DNA from 3 places in the Janthinobacterium sp. LS2A genome. Region 1 is predicted to be linked to each of the others. Evidence: predicted binding sites of a transcription regulator. Region 1 holds the regulator's gene; each other region holds the start of a gene.
The links. Region 1 encodes FNR, which switches genes on or off when oxygen is low (the NO sensors DNR and NnrR bind a similar motif). Its sites were predicted from a motif close to TTGATNNNNATCAA; they were not measured.
Positions count from the first base shown of each region.

Region 2: the regulator FNR is predicted to act here: its motif matches at 2,233-2,246, upstream of V3C40_RS22505 (universal stress protein).
Region 3: the regulator FNR is predicted to act here: its motif matches at 878-891, upstream of cydD (thiol reductant ABC exporter subunit CydD).

Region 1 is NZ_JAZHPB010000006.1:65,043-68,822, forward strand. Features, by position in the region: gene ccoG (cytochrome c oxidase accessory protein CcoG) at 1-1,362, shown strand, start outside; gene V3C40_RS17815 (FixH family protein) at 1,417-1,941, shown strand; gene fnr (fumarate/nitrate reduction transcriptional regulator Fnr) at 1,945-2,703, opposite strand; gene V3C40_RS17825 (response regulator) at 2,943-3,780, shown strand, end outside.
Region 2 is NZ_JAZHPB010000008.1:293,203-296,982, reverse strand. Features, by position in the region: gene V3C40_RS22515 (enoyl-CoA hydratase) at 9-785, opposite strand; gene V3C40_RS22510 (MFS transporter) at 862-2,163, shown strand; gene V3C40_RS22505 (universal stress protein) at 2,301-2,738, shown strand; gene mltA (murein transglycosylase A) at 2,771-3,780, opposite strand, start outside.
Region 3 is NZ_JAZHPB010000004.1:382,123-385,902, forward strand. Features, by position in the region: gene V3C40_RS14540 (GbsR/MarR family transcriptional regulator) at 266-817, opposite strand; gene cydD (thiol reductant ABC exporter subunit CydD) at 957-2,645, shown strand; gene V3C40_RS14550 (amino acid ABC transporter ATP-binding/permease protein) at 2,642-3,780, shown strand, end outside.

The sequences.
Region 1 (3,780 bases):
ATGTATGCGGCCCGCGAGCAGATCTACCCTCGCGAGGCCAAAGGACGCTACGCTACCTGGCGATGGGTATGCGTATGGCTTACCCAGCTCGCGTTCTACGGCTTGCCGTGGTTGACCTGGAATGGCAGGCAAGCCCTGCTGTTCGACTTGACCACGCGCAAGTTCTACATTTTCGGCGTCGTGCTGTGGCCCCAGGATTTCATCTATCTGGCGGCCCTGCTGATCATCTGTGCGTATTTGTTGTTCCTCGTCACGGCCATTGCCGGGCGGGTGTGGTGCGGGTTCTCTTGCCCACAAACGGTATACACGGAAATTTTCCTGTGGGTCGAACGCCGCATCGAGGGCACGCGCAGCGCGCGCATGGCCCTCGACAAGCAGGGCCCGTCCGTGCGCAAGGCATTCAAGAAGACGGCCAAGCATGTGGTATGGGGCGCCATCGCCCTGTGGACGGGCTTTACCTTTGTCGGCTACTTCACGCCGATCAAGGAACTGGCGCAATCGGTGGTCACCTTGAATTTCGGTCCCTGGGAATGGTTCTGGGTCTTGTTCTACAGCCTGGCAACCTACGGCAACGCGGGCTGGCTGCGCGAGCAGGTGTGCAAATACATGTGCCCCTACGCGCGCTTCCAGAGCGCCATGTTCGACCAGGACACCCTGATCATCACCTACGATGCCAAGCGCGGCGAACCACGCGGCGCCATGAGCAAGAAGGCCGGCAACAACGACAAGCTGGGCGACTGCATCGACTGCACCCTGTGCGTGCAGGTGTGTCCGACCGGCATCGATATCCGCAACGGCCTGCAGTATGAATGCATCGGCTGCGCCGCCTGCGTCGATGCCTGCAACAGCGTGATGGACAAGGTCGAGCGGCCGCGTGGCCTGATACGCTACAGCACCGACCATGCGATGGAAAACAACTTCAATTCGAAGCAGATACGCCAGCGCGCCATGCGCCCGCGCGTCTTGATCTACACTTCCATCCTGGCCCTGATCATCATCGCCGTATGTACGTCGCTGGCCCTGCGCACGCCCCTGAAAATGGACGTGATCCGCGACCGCGGTTCGATGGGACGCGAAGTGGAAGACGGCATGATCGAAAACGTCTACCGCCTGCAGATCATGAACACGTCCGAGCAAAGCCAGCATTTTAAAATCAGCGCTTCCGGCTTGCCGGGCCTGACCTTGCTGACGCGCGAAGAAGTGACCTTGCAGCCGACGGAAACGCTGGGCTGGCCGATCCGCCTGCGCGTGCCGCACGGCGTGGGCGAGAAGGGGTCGAACAAGATTGCGATCGAATTGCAATCGCTGGACAACCCGTCGCTGCATGTGCGTGAAAGCGCGGTCTTCATCGTGCCGCGGTGATGCAGGAAGGCCGGTCCCCGCACGGGGGCTGGCCGTTTACAGAGGAGAAATACCATGTCCGACAGTCTGAAACTGCAGCCTCCCGTTGCACCGTGGTACAAGCATCGCTGGCCATGGCTGCTGATGATCGGTCCCGGCCTGTCCGTGGTCGTCGGCAGCTTCATGGGCTATATCGCCTTTACGCAGCCCGACGCGCTGGTGGTGGGCGATTATTACAAGCAGGGCAAGGCGATCAACCAGGATTTGAAGCGCGACACGATCGCCAGCGACCTGGCCATGGATACGAGCCTGGCGTACGACGTGGCGCAAGCGCGCCTGAGCGGTTCCGTGCACAGCTTCGGCAAGGCCTACCAGGGACCGCTGCAGCTGCACCTGGCGCATGCGACCCTGCCGGAAAAAGATATCAAGCTGCTGGTGCAGCCCGATGCGGCCGGCAATTTCTCGGTCGCGCTGCCGATGCTCGAGCGCAGCCGCTGGCAGGTGCTGGTGGAAAACGACAAGCGCGAGTGGCGCCTGTCCGGCATCTGGACCTGGCCCGTGCAGCGCAGCATCGCGCTGCATGCGGACGAAGAGTTATAAGCCTTACTTGCAGACGTCCGTGCCTGCCGTAATGGCTTTCAGCTTGGCTGGTTGCAGGATCTCGATCTCGCGGTTCGAGACGCGCAGCCAGCCTTCCTTCTTGAATTTCGACAATAAACGGCTGACGCTCTCGATGGTCAGGCCCAGGTAGTTGCCGATTTCCTCGCGCGACATGCGCAGCTGGAATTTGCTGCTCGAATAGCCGCGCGCTTCGTAGCGCGACGCCAGGTTGACGATGAAGGCGGCAAAACGCTGCGTCGCCTGCATATTGCCCAGCAACAGCATCACGCTTTGCTCGCGCGTGATTTCCTGGCTCATCATGCGGTGGAAATGACGCAGCAGGGTCGGCATATTGCCCAACAATTGTTCCAGGCTGGAAAACGGGATTTCACACACTTCGCTGTCTTCGAGCGCCACCGCATTACAGTGGTGGCGGTCGGCGCTGATGGCGTCCATGCCCAGCAGTTCGCCGGCCATCTGGAAACCCGTCACCTGCTCTTCGCCGCCCGGATTGATCTGGTACGTCTTGAAGTGTCCCAGGCGGATCGCGTACAGGTTCTGGAACGAGTCGCCGATGCGGAACAGCGAGGCGCCGCGCACGATCTTGCGGCGGCGGCCGATGATCTGGTCCAACCTGTCCATGTCGCCCATATCGAGGCCCATCGGCAGGCACAATTGATGCATGCTGCAGGTCGAGCATCGCGCACGCAACGCTTCCACGGTCACTGTGGGCAAGGTTGGAGTGAGTAGCGCTTCAGTCATGTCGGTACCTTTTAGAAAATGCAACAACAAGTTTACTGCATACAGGGTTGCCGTGTGCCAATTTCACCGCAATTTCGGCGAATAAACGACGTTCCGACTTTAATTATATGGCAACATCGTCAAAAGCCCATGCGGGGAGGGCCATTTGCGCGGCGCCGCTTGCCAACTTGATGTATTGATAGGAAAATTCCTAACAGCATTATCTGCCGCCTGTGCCGCCCGGTACTGAAAAGGAAATCATGAAGCCTCTCGGCATCAAAGCAAAAGTCGCGCTGGCCACCAGCCTGACCTCGATCGCCATGATCGCGCTGGTCACCATGATCCAGGTGCAGCACATGCGCGACGACTTCACCCGAGTACTGCTGAGCCAGCAGTCATCCCTGATCAGCCGCACCGCTGCCGAGCTCGACGACAAGCTGGGCATGCTGCTGCAGATCGTCACCCTGACGGCCAGGCAGCAGCCGCCGGAACTGATGGCCCAGCCGGCCCAATTGCGCGAATACTATTCGCGCCGCTCGATGCTGGTGCTGTTCGACGACGTGCTGGTGCTCGATGCACATGGCGCCGTCGTGGCCGACATGCCGGAAGTGGCGGGGCGCGCCGGCATCAACGTTGCCGAGCGCGAGTATTTCCAGACCGTGCTGCGCACGCGCCAGCCCATGATCACCGAGCCGATGCTCGGCAAGTCGAGCGGCATGCCCATCGTGCAGATGGTCGCGCCCGTGCTGGCCGCCGATGGCCAGGTGGCCGGCGTGGTGATCGGCGTGCTGCGCCTGTACAAGGACAACCTGCTGGGACGCCTGCGCTCGGAAAAGATCGGCAAGAGCGGCTATTACTTCATCCTCACGCGCGGCGCCGTGCCGCGCTACGTGCTGCATCCCGATACCAGCCGCTTGCTGCAGCCGCGCCAGCCGAACGCCAACCTGACGACGACCCAGCTGCTGAAGGAAGATGGCGAAGGCAGCATGGTCAGCACGAACAGCCGCGGCATCACGGCCGTCAACAGCTTCAAGCGTTTGAAATCGGTGAACTGGCTGCTGGCTACCTCGCTGCCCGTCGCGGACGCCTTCGAACCGT
Region 2 (3,780 bases), on a different contig from region 1:
GAATCATATCAAAGACCGTCGAAGTTTGGCAAGCGCTTTTCCAGGAAAGCGTGCATGCCTTCTTTTTGCGCCGGCGTACCGAAGGCGGCCTGGAACAAACGGCGCTCGTAGGCGACACCATCGGTCAAGGTCGTTTCAAAGGCGCGGTTGACGCAATCCTTGATCATCATGGCAACCGAAGTCGGCATGGCGGCGATGGTCTTGGCGGCGGCCAGGGTTTCTTCCAGCAATTTATCTGCCGGCACCACGCGCGACACGAGGCCGATGCGTTCCGCCTCGGCGGCATCGATGGTGCGCGCCGTCAGCAGCAAGTCCATGGCCTTGGCCTTGCCGATGGCGCGCGGCAAACGCTGCGTACCGCCCGCGCCCGGCGTGACGCCAACCTTGATTTCCGGCTGGCCGAACTTGGCGCTGTCGGCGGCGATCAGGAAATCGCACATCATGGCCAGTTCGCAGCCGCCACCGAGCGCATAGCCGGCCACGGCGCCCACCACCGGTTTGCCCACGCGCAAGATATGCTCCCAGTTACGGCTGATGTAGCCTTGGGTATAGGTATCCGGGTAGGTGTAATCGGCCATGGCCGCGATGTCGGCGCCGGCGGCAAATGCTTTTTCGCTGCCCGTGAGCACGATGCAGCCGATACTCTCGTCGGCGTCGAACTTCAGCAAGGCGTCGCCCAGCTCATTCATCATGTTCTCGTTCAAGGCGTTCAGGGCCTTGGGGCGGTTCAGGCGGATGACCGCCACTTTGTCCTGGATATCGATGATCAGGTCTTCGTATTGCATGGTGTCTCCTCTCGATGAACGGTGCAACGATTGTAGCGGCTAACGGCAGCGGCGCGGCAGGTGCGCTGCTATTATTGTGAGCCCGATCTTTTTTATCGAGCAGCATATTTTCTCTTCCCTCTTCCAGTATTGCGCCAGCTACCTGCGCGGCGACGGCAGCGCCGCCAGCGTCAATTTCCGCCGCCTGTGGTTCAGCAACGGCCTCAATTGCTTCGGCGCCCAGATCACCTCGCTGGCCCTGCCCCTGTGCGCGGTGCTCTTGCTGCATGCGACGCCGGAACAGATGGGCGTGCTGGTTGCGCTGCAGGCGCTGCCGTTCGCCCTGTTCGGCTTGCCCGTCGGCGTGCTGCTTGACCGGCGCAGCAAGCACCCGATCATGCTGTTCAGCGAAAGCATGTCGGGCCTGGCCCTGGCCAGCGTGGCCGTGGCTTACTGGTGCGGCGTGCTGTCGATGCCATGGTTATATATAGTGGGCTTCATCATCGGCACGGGCTTCGTCGTCGGTGGTGGCGCCGAACAGGTGTTTCTGACTTTCCTCGTGGGCCGCGATGGCTTGATCGATGCGCAGTCGAAATTTGCCGCCACCGAATCAGCTTCGCGCCTGATCGGTCCCGGCCTGGCCGGCGTACTCGTGCAAGTGCTGTCGGCGCCCGTCGCCATCCTGTGCACGGCGTGCGGCTATCTGGTTTCCGTTTTCAATCTGCGCGCCATGAGCGTGCGCGATCCGCGGCCAGCGCCATCCGACAAGCACGCCTTGCGCGACATCGCCGACGGCTTGCTGTTCGTCTGGCGCGAACCGCTGCTGCGCGCGCTGGCCTGGGGCGCCGGCATCTGGCACTTCCTGTTTTACGCCAGCATGGCCTTGACGGTGCTGTTTGCCACGCGCGACCTGGGCATGAGCCCTGGCGTGCTGGGCATGACGCAGATGCTCGGCGGCGCCGGCGTCCTGCTCAGCGCCTTCATCGTCAAGCCCTTGACGCAGCGCTATGGCGCCGGCCGCACCATCCTGCTCGGCCTGGCATCGACCTCGCTCTGTTTTGCCCTGACGCCCACGATACCCGCCGCGCTGTTCGGCAGCGCGGCCGCCAGCGCCGTGGCGTATGCCATCTTGATGTTCTTTTTCGATTGCGGCGTGATGCTGTTCTTTATTCCCTACCTGGGCTTGCGCCAGAAGGTCACGCCCGATCCCATGCTGGGCCGCATGACGTCGACCATGCGCTTCCTGACGGTGGCGACGGCGCCGCTGGGCGCGCTGGCCGCCGGCTGGGTAGCGGAACACTTTGGCGTGCGCAATGGCCTGGCCTGCATCGCGGCAGGCAGCATTGTGTTGACGGTCGCCATGGTGTGGGGCACGCCGCTACGTAGCGTGCGCACCTGAAGCGATGAACGGGAATACACTGGTGAAAGATTGCCTTGGCGACACTATTCATGCCAAAGCCTGTGAGGTTTGATTTACATCAAGGTTTTAATTGATGTAAATCCATAAGCTGTCTTACATCACTTGAGGAGCACGCTATGTTTAACACCATCTTATTTCCCACCGACGGCTCGCCGTTGTCCGACAAAGCCGCCGAGACCGCCCTCGCCTTCGCCCAATTGAACAAGGCCAAGCTGGTCGCCATCAGCGTGGTACAGCCGTTCCCGTTCTCGCCGATGGCGGACGGCGGCATCGTGCTCGACGCCAGCCTGTATGAACAGCAGATGCAGGAAGCGTCGCAACGCGCCATCGACAAGATCGGCGCAGCGGCAGGCGCCGCCGGCGTGCCTTTCGAAGGCGTGGTGGCCGTGTCGCCGAGCCCGCACGATGAAATCGTCAACGCGGCGCAAACCTACCATTGCGACATCATCCTGATGGCTTCGCACGGCCGCAAGGGTTTGAACAAGCTGTTCGTGGGCAGCGAAACGCAAAAAGTGCTGGCCCACACCCACTTGCCAGTGATGGTCTTGCGCTAAGCCACACCACGAACTGCCCGGCGACGCTTTCCCTAGCGCGCCGGCGCCTGCTTCGGCAACAACACCCACACGGCGCCGCTCTGCTTCATGCGGCCCGCATTCTCGGCCGCTTCCGCGCCAAAACCAAAGAAGTAATCGACACGGATCGGCCCGCGAATGGCGCCGCCCGTATCCTGCGCCATCACCAGGCGCTGCATGGGAATCTCGCTATTGGCTTGCGTGGTGGACAGGAACACGGGCGCGCCCAGCGGCAAGAAGCGCGAATCAATGGCCACCGAACGCTGCGGCGTCAATGGCACGCCAAGCGCCCCCTTCGGCCCCACTTTCGGGTCGGGCAAACGCTCTTCCTTGAAGAAGACATAGCTGGGATTGGCGTTGAACAATTCATCCTTGCGCGTGGGATGGCCGGCGATCCACGCCTTGATGCCCTGCGCGGACGCCTGGCTCAAGGTCAGCTCTCCCTTGTCGACCAGGTAGCGGCCGATCGATTTGTACGGATGGCCATTCTGGTCAGCGTAGGCCACGCGCACGGTTTCCTGCGTATCGGTCAGCTGCACGCGGCCGGAACCCTGCACCTGCAGGAAGAAGGCCTCGACTTCATCATCCACCCACAACAATTCCTTGCCCGTGACGGACGTGGCGCGCTCGATGTCGGCGCGGGTCGCATACGGGATCACCTTCTTGCCGACCAGCTTGCCCCGCAAGCGCATGTTCTTCAATTCCGGATACACGCCGGACAAATCCACCGAGACGAGGTCGTCGGGCACCTTGTACAGCGGTGTCTGGTATGGGCCGCCCCGCTTGCGCGCCCCGTGCAGCAGCGGTTCGTAGTAGCCGGTTACCAAGCCGGTACTGGCGCCATCGGCCGTGATGACTTGATTCGGCACAAAGAAGGTCTCGAAGAACAGGCGGATGGCCTTGTCGCTGTCGGCATTCACCTGGCGCGCGATCGTGCACGATTCCTTCCAGTCCGGACGTTTCACAAGCACGCCGCACGACGCCATGAAGGCGGGCCAGGCGGCGCGCATGTCGTCGCGGGCCC
Region 3 (3,780 bases), on a different contig from region 1:
ACGCGTCCCTACATACCGGGGAAGTCATCCCATTGCCCGTTTTTATCTATTTCTTGTGCGTAGAGAGTACGCAAATGCAAGCTTACTCTTGATATAAATTAATACAATTTAAATAATACTATTGGTTCAGTTGACAACATCGCATACGGCTATGTCTGCTTGTGTTAACGATAGACAACATAACGTTAGGAAACGGCGTGACAAGGCGCGCCAACTTGTGCTAGCGGCGTCTCGGCTTTTTTGGGAGGGAGGGGAGGAAGGTGCTTCAGTCGTTGTTGTTGCTGACGCCAAACAGGCGATCCTTGGCGTTGAGCAGCTTTTGTACCTTGGCGCCCATTTTCATCAGCTGCGCCATCGATTCGGGCGACAGGCGCTGCAAGTCGTCGAACCAGGTATTGGCCAGGTCGACCAGTTCATACATTTCACGCATGCGTTCCTGCGCATATTGATCCACGGGTTCCGTGGCCGGCGCCAGCAGCGATTCGCGCAGCACCGTCAGGGTGGGCGCCACTTCGCGGCGGCGGCGCTCGGCGGCCACCACGCGGAAGATTTGCCACACATCGCCCAGCGAGGAAAAATACTCGCGCCGGTCGCCGGGAATGCGCGACTGGCGGATCAAGCCCCAGCCCTGCAATTCCTTCAGGCCGATGCTCACGTTCGAGCGTGAAAAACTCAGGTGCTCCGCGATTTCATCCGCGTGCAAAGGGTGCTCCGCGACAAATAACAAGGCGTACACTTGTCCCACGGTCCGGTTAAAGCCCCAGCGGCTGCCCATCTCGCCGAAATGGCTGACAAAGGTCAGGATCAGCGGCGTCATTTGGATATGTTGAGTTTTCATAATTATCTGAATTTTTTCACGCCATACTGGTGGGGTCAATTGATATATGTCATGTTTCGCAGTATTATACAAAATATCGAATTTACAGAAAATTCTGAAAACTCAAGAAGTATAGAAGATGCCGACCACGTCCTTGTCCTTGCCCCGCTTTATTCTTCCCCGTGCCGCCAGCCTGGCGCAAGGCGGGGCCGCCTTGCTGTGGCTGCCGCAGGCGGCCTTGCTGGCCTGGGCCGTGCAAGCCATGCAAGACGGTGCGCCCTGGCGCGCGGCCCTGTTGCCGGCCGCTGGCGTGCTGCTGCTGGGCGTGCTGCGCGCCGGCAGCGAAGCGTGGGGCGCGCGGCGCATGTATGCGGCGGCGCGCGCACACCTGTCCACCTTGCGGGAACAGGTGGCGCAAGCGCTGGCGCAGCGCTCGCCGCTGGACCTCCAGCGCGCCCAGTCGGGCCAGGCGGCCAGCGTCATCGCCGAACAGGCCGAAGCCATCGTGCCGTATCTGGTGCGCTACAAGCCCGCGCGCTGGAAAGTGATGCTCGTGCCGCTCGTGATCCTTGCCGTGGTGACGCCGTTGTCGTGGATCGCCGCCTTGATCCTGCTCATCGCCGCCCCCTTGATTCCCGTCTTCATGGCCCTCGTCGGCATGGGCGCGCAAGCGGCCAGCCGCGCGCAGATGGTGGAAATGGGCAGCATGAACGCCTTCCTGCTGGACCGCCTGCGCGGCCTGGCTACCTTGCGCGCGCTCGACGCCGTCGACGCCACGGCCGAACGGCTCGATGCCTCGTCGCAATCCGTGCGCCGGCGCACGATGGTGGTGCTGCGCATCGCCTTTTTGTCGTCGGCCGTGCTCGAGCTGTTTTCCGCGCTCGGTGTGGCCATGGTGGCGGCCTTCATCGGTTTCTCTCTGCTGGGCAGCATCAATTTCGGCACCTGGGGCCGCGAGCTGAGCCTGGGACAGGGCTTGTTCATCCTGCTGCTGGCCCCCGCGTTTTTCGAGCCGCTGCGCGAACTGGCCGCCGTCTGGCACGACAAGGCGGCCGGCGAAGCGGGCCTGGCCGGTTTGCACGACCTGGCTGCCGATGGCGTGCCTTTGCCTGGTTTTGGTGTGGAAGTGGCCGCCGTTTCCGCCGCCGCCATGGCTGTGGCGGCGGCGCCCGCCGTGGAACTCCGGCAATTGCGCTTTGCCCATCCCGGCGAAGCGCCCGTGTTCGACGGCTTTGACCTGACCGTGCGCGCTGGCGAACATGTGGCCCTGCTGGGCGCCAGCGGCGCCGGCAAGACCACCTTGCTGTCCCTGCTGGCCGGCTTGCTGCCCGCCAGCGGCGGCGACATCCGCATCGGCGGCGTGCGCCTGACCGGCAGCACGGTCAACACCTTGCGCCAGCGTATGGCCTGGATGGGCCAGCGCCCGCACGTGTTTGCCGCGTCCGTCAGCCAGAACGTGACCCTGGGCCGCGTTGGGGCGAACGCCGCGCAGGTGACGCAGGCGCTGCGCCTGGCGGACCTGGCCAAGGTGGCGCAGGCGCAGCCGGCCGTACTGCTCAGCGATGGCGGCCAGGGCTTGTCCGGTGGCGAAGCCGTGCGCCTGGCCCTGGCCCGCGTGGCCCTGCATCCGCATGCCGACTTGCTGCTGGTCGATGAACCGACTGCTCACCTGGACAGCGAAACGGCGGCGCGCGTGACGGACGCCCTGCTGGCACTGGCGAAACGCAAGACGATGATCGTCGCCACGCACGATCCGGTGCTGGCTGGCCGGCTGCAGCGCACGGTGCAGGTCGATGCGCATGCCCAAGTGCAGGAGTTGCGCGCATGAAAACTTTACTCATATCGAACCCCGTCTTGCGGCAATTGCTGCTGGCCCAGCCCCGCAAGCTGATCGGGGGCGCCTTGCTGGCGGCCCTGACGGCGGTGGCCGGCATGGCCTTGCTGGGCTTGTCCGGCTGGTTTATCACGGCCACGTCGATTGCCGGCCTGCACGCCTCGACGGCCATCGTGTTCGATGTCTTCGGCCCCTCGGCCGGCATCCGCCTGCTGGCCATCGGCCGCACGGGCTCGCGCTATGCGGAGCGGCTCGTCACGCACGACGCCACGTTCGCCGCGCTGGCCAGCATCCGCGTGCGCCTGTTCCGTGGCTGGTCGCGTCCGGAAGCGGCCAGCCGCTTGCTGCGCCAGCCTGCCAAGCTGCTGTTCCGCCTGACGGCCGATATCGACGCGCTCGAATCGCTGTACTTGCGCCTGCTCGTGCCCGCCTTCACGGCCCTGTGCGCGGCCCTGCTGGCCGGCGTGGCGCTGGGCGTCATGCAGTGGCAGCTGGGCCTGGGCCTGGCCGTGTGGCTGCTGGCCGCCGGCGGCGGCATCAGCTGGCTTGTGGCGCGCCGCGCCCGCCGTCCCGCCATCGTGCGCTCGCGCGCCATCGAAAAACTGCGTTCCGGCACCATCGACCTGGTGGCTGGCCAGACGGACCTCGTGATGGCGGGCCGCATCGACGCCCAGTGCGCGGCGCTGGGGCAGATCGACCGTTCGCTGGCGCAAGCCGATTTTGCCCTGCTGCGCCTGGAAACGGCGGCCGGCGCCGCGTATGGTGTGGCCGGCAGCGCGACTCTGGCTGGCGTGCTGCTGGCCGTGGCTGCGCTGGTGGAACAGCAAACGATGAGTTTGCCGCTGGCGGCCCTGGCCTTGCTGATCGCCCTGACGGCTGTGGAACCGTTTGCGGGACTGCGCCGCGGCGCGCTGGAAGCGGGGCGCATGCTGCTGGCCATGCGCCGCCTGGCGCCGCGCCTGGATGTTGAAGAGATCGCTGCGCCGCCTGTCGACGCCGCACCGGGCCTGCGCCTGGAACACGTCAGCGCCGCGCATGCGGGCAGCAATAATGCCATCTTGCATGACGTATCGCTGCACATCGCCGATGGCGAGCGCGTCGCCTTGATCGGCCCCAGTGGCGCGGGCAA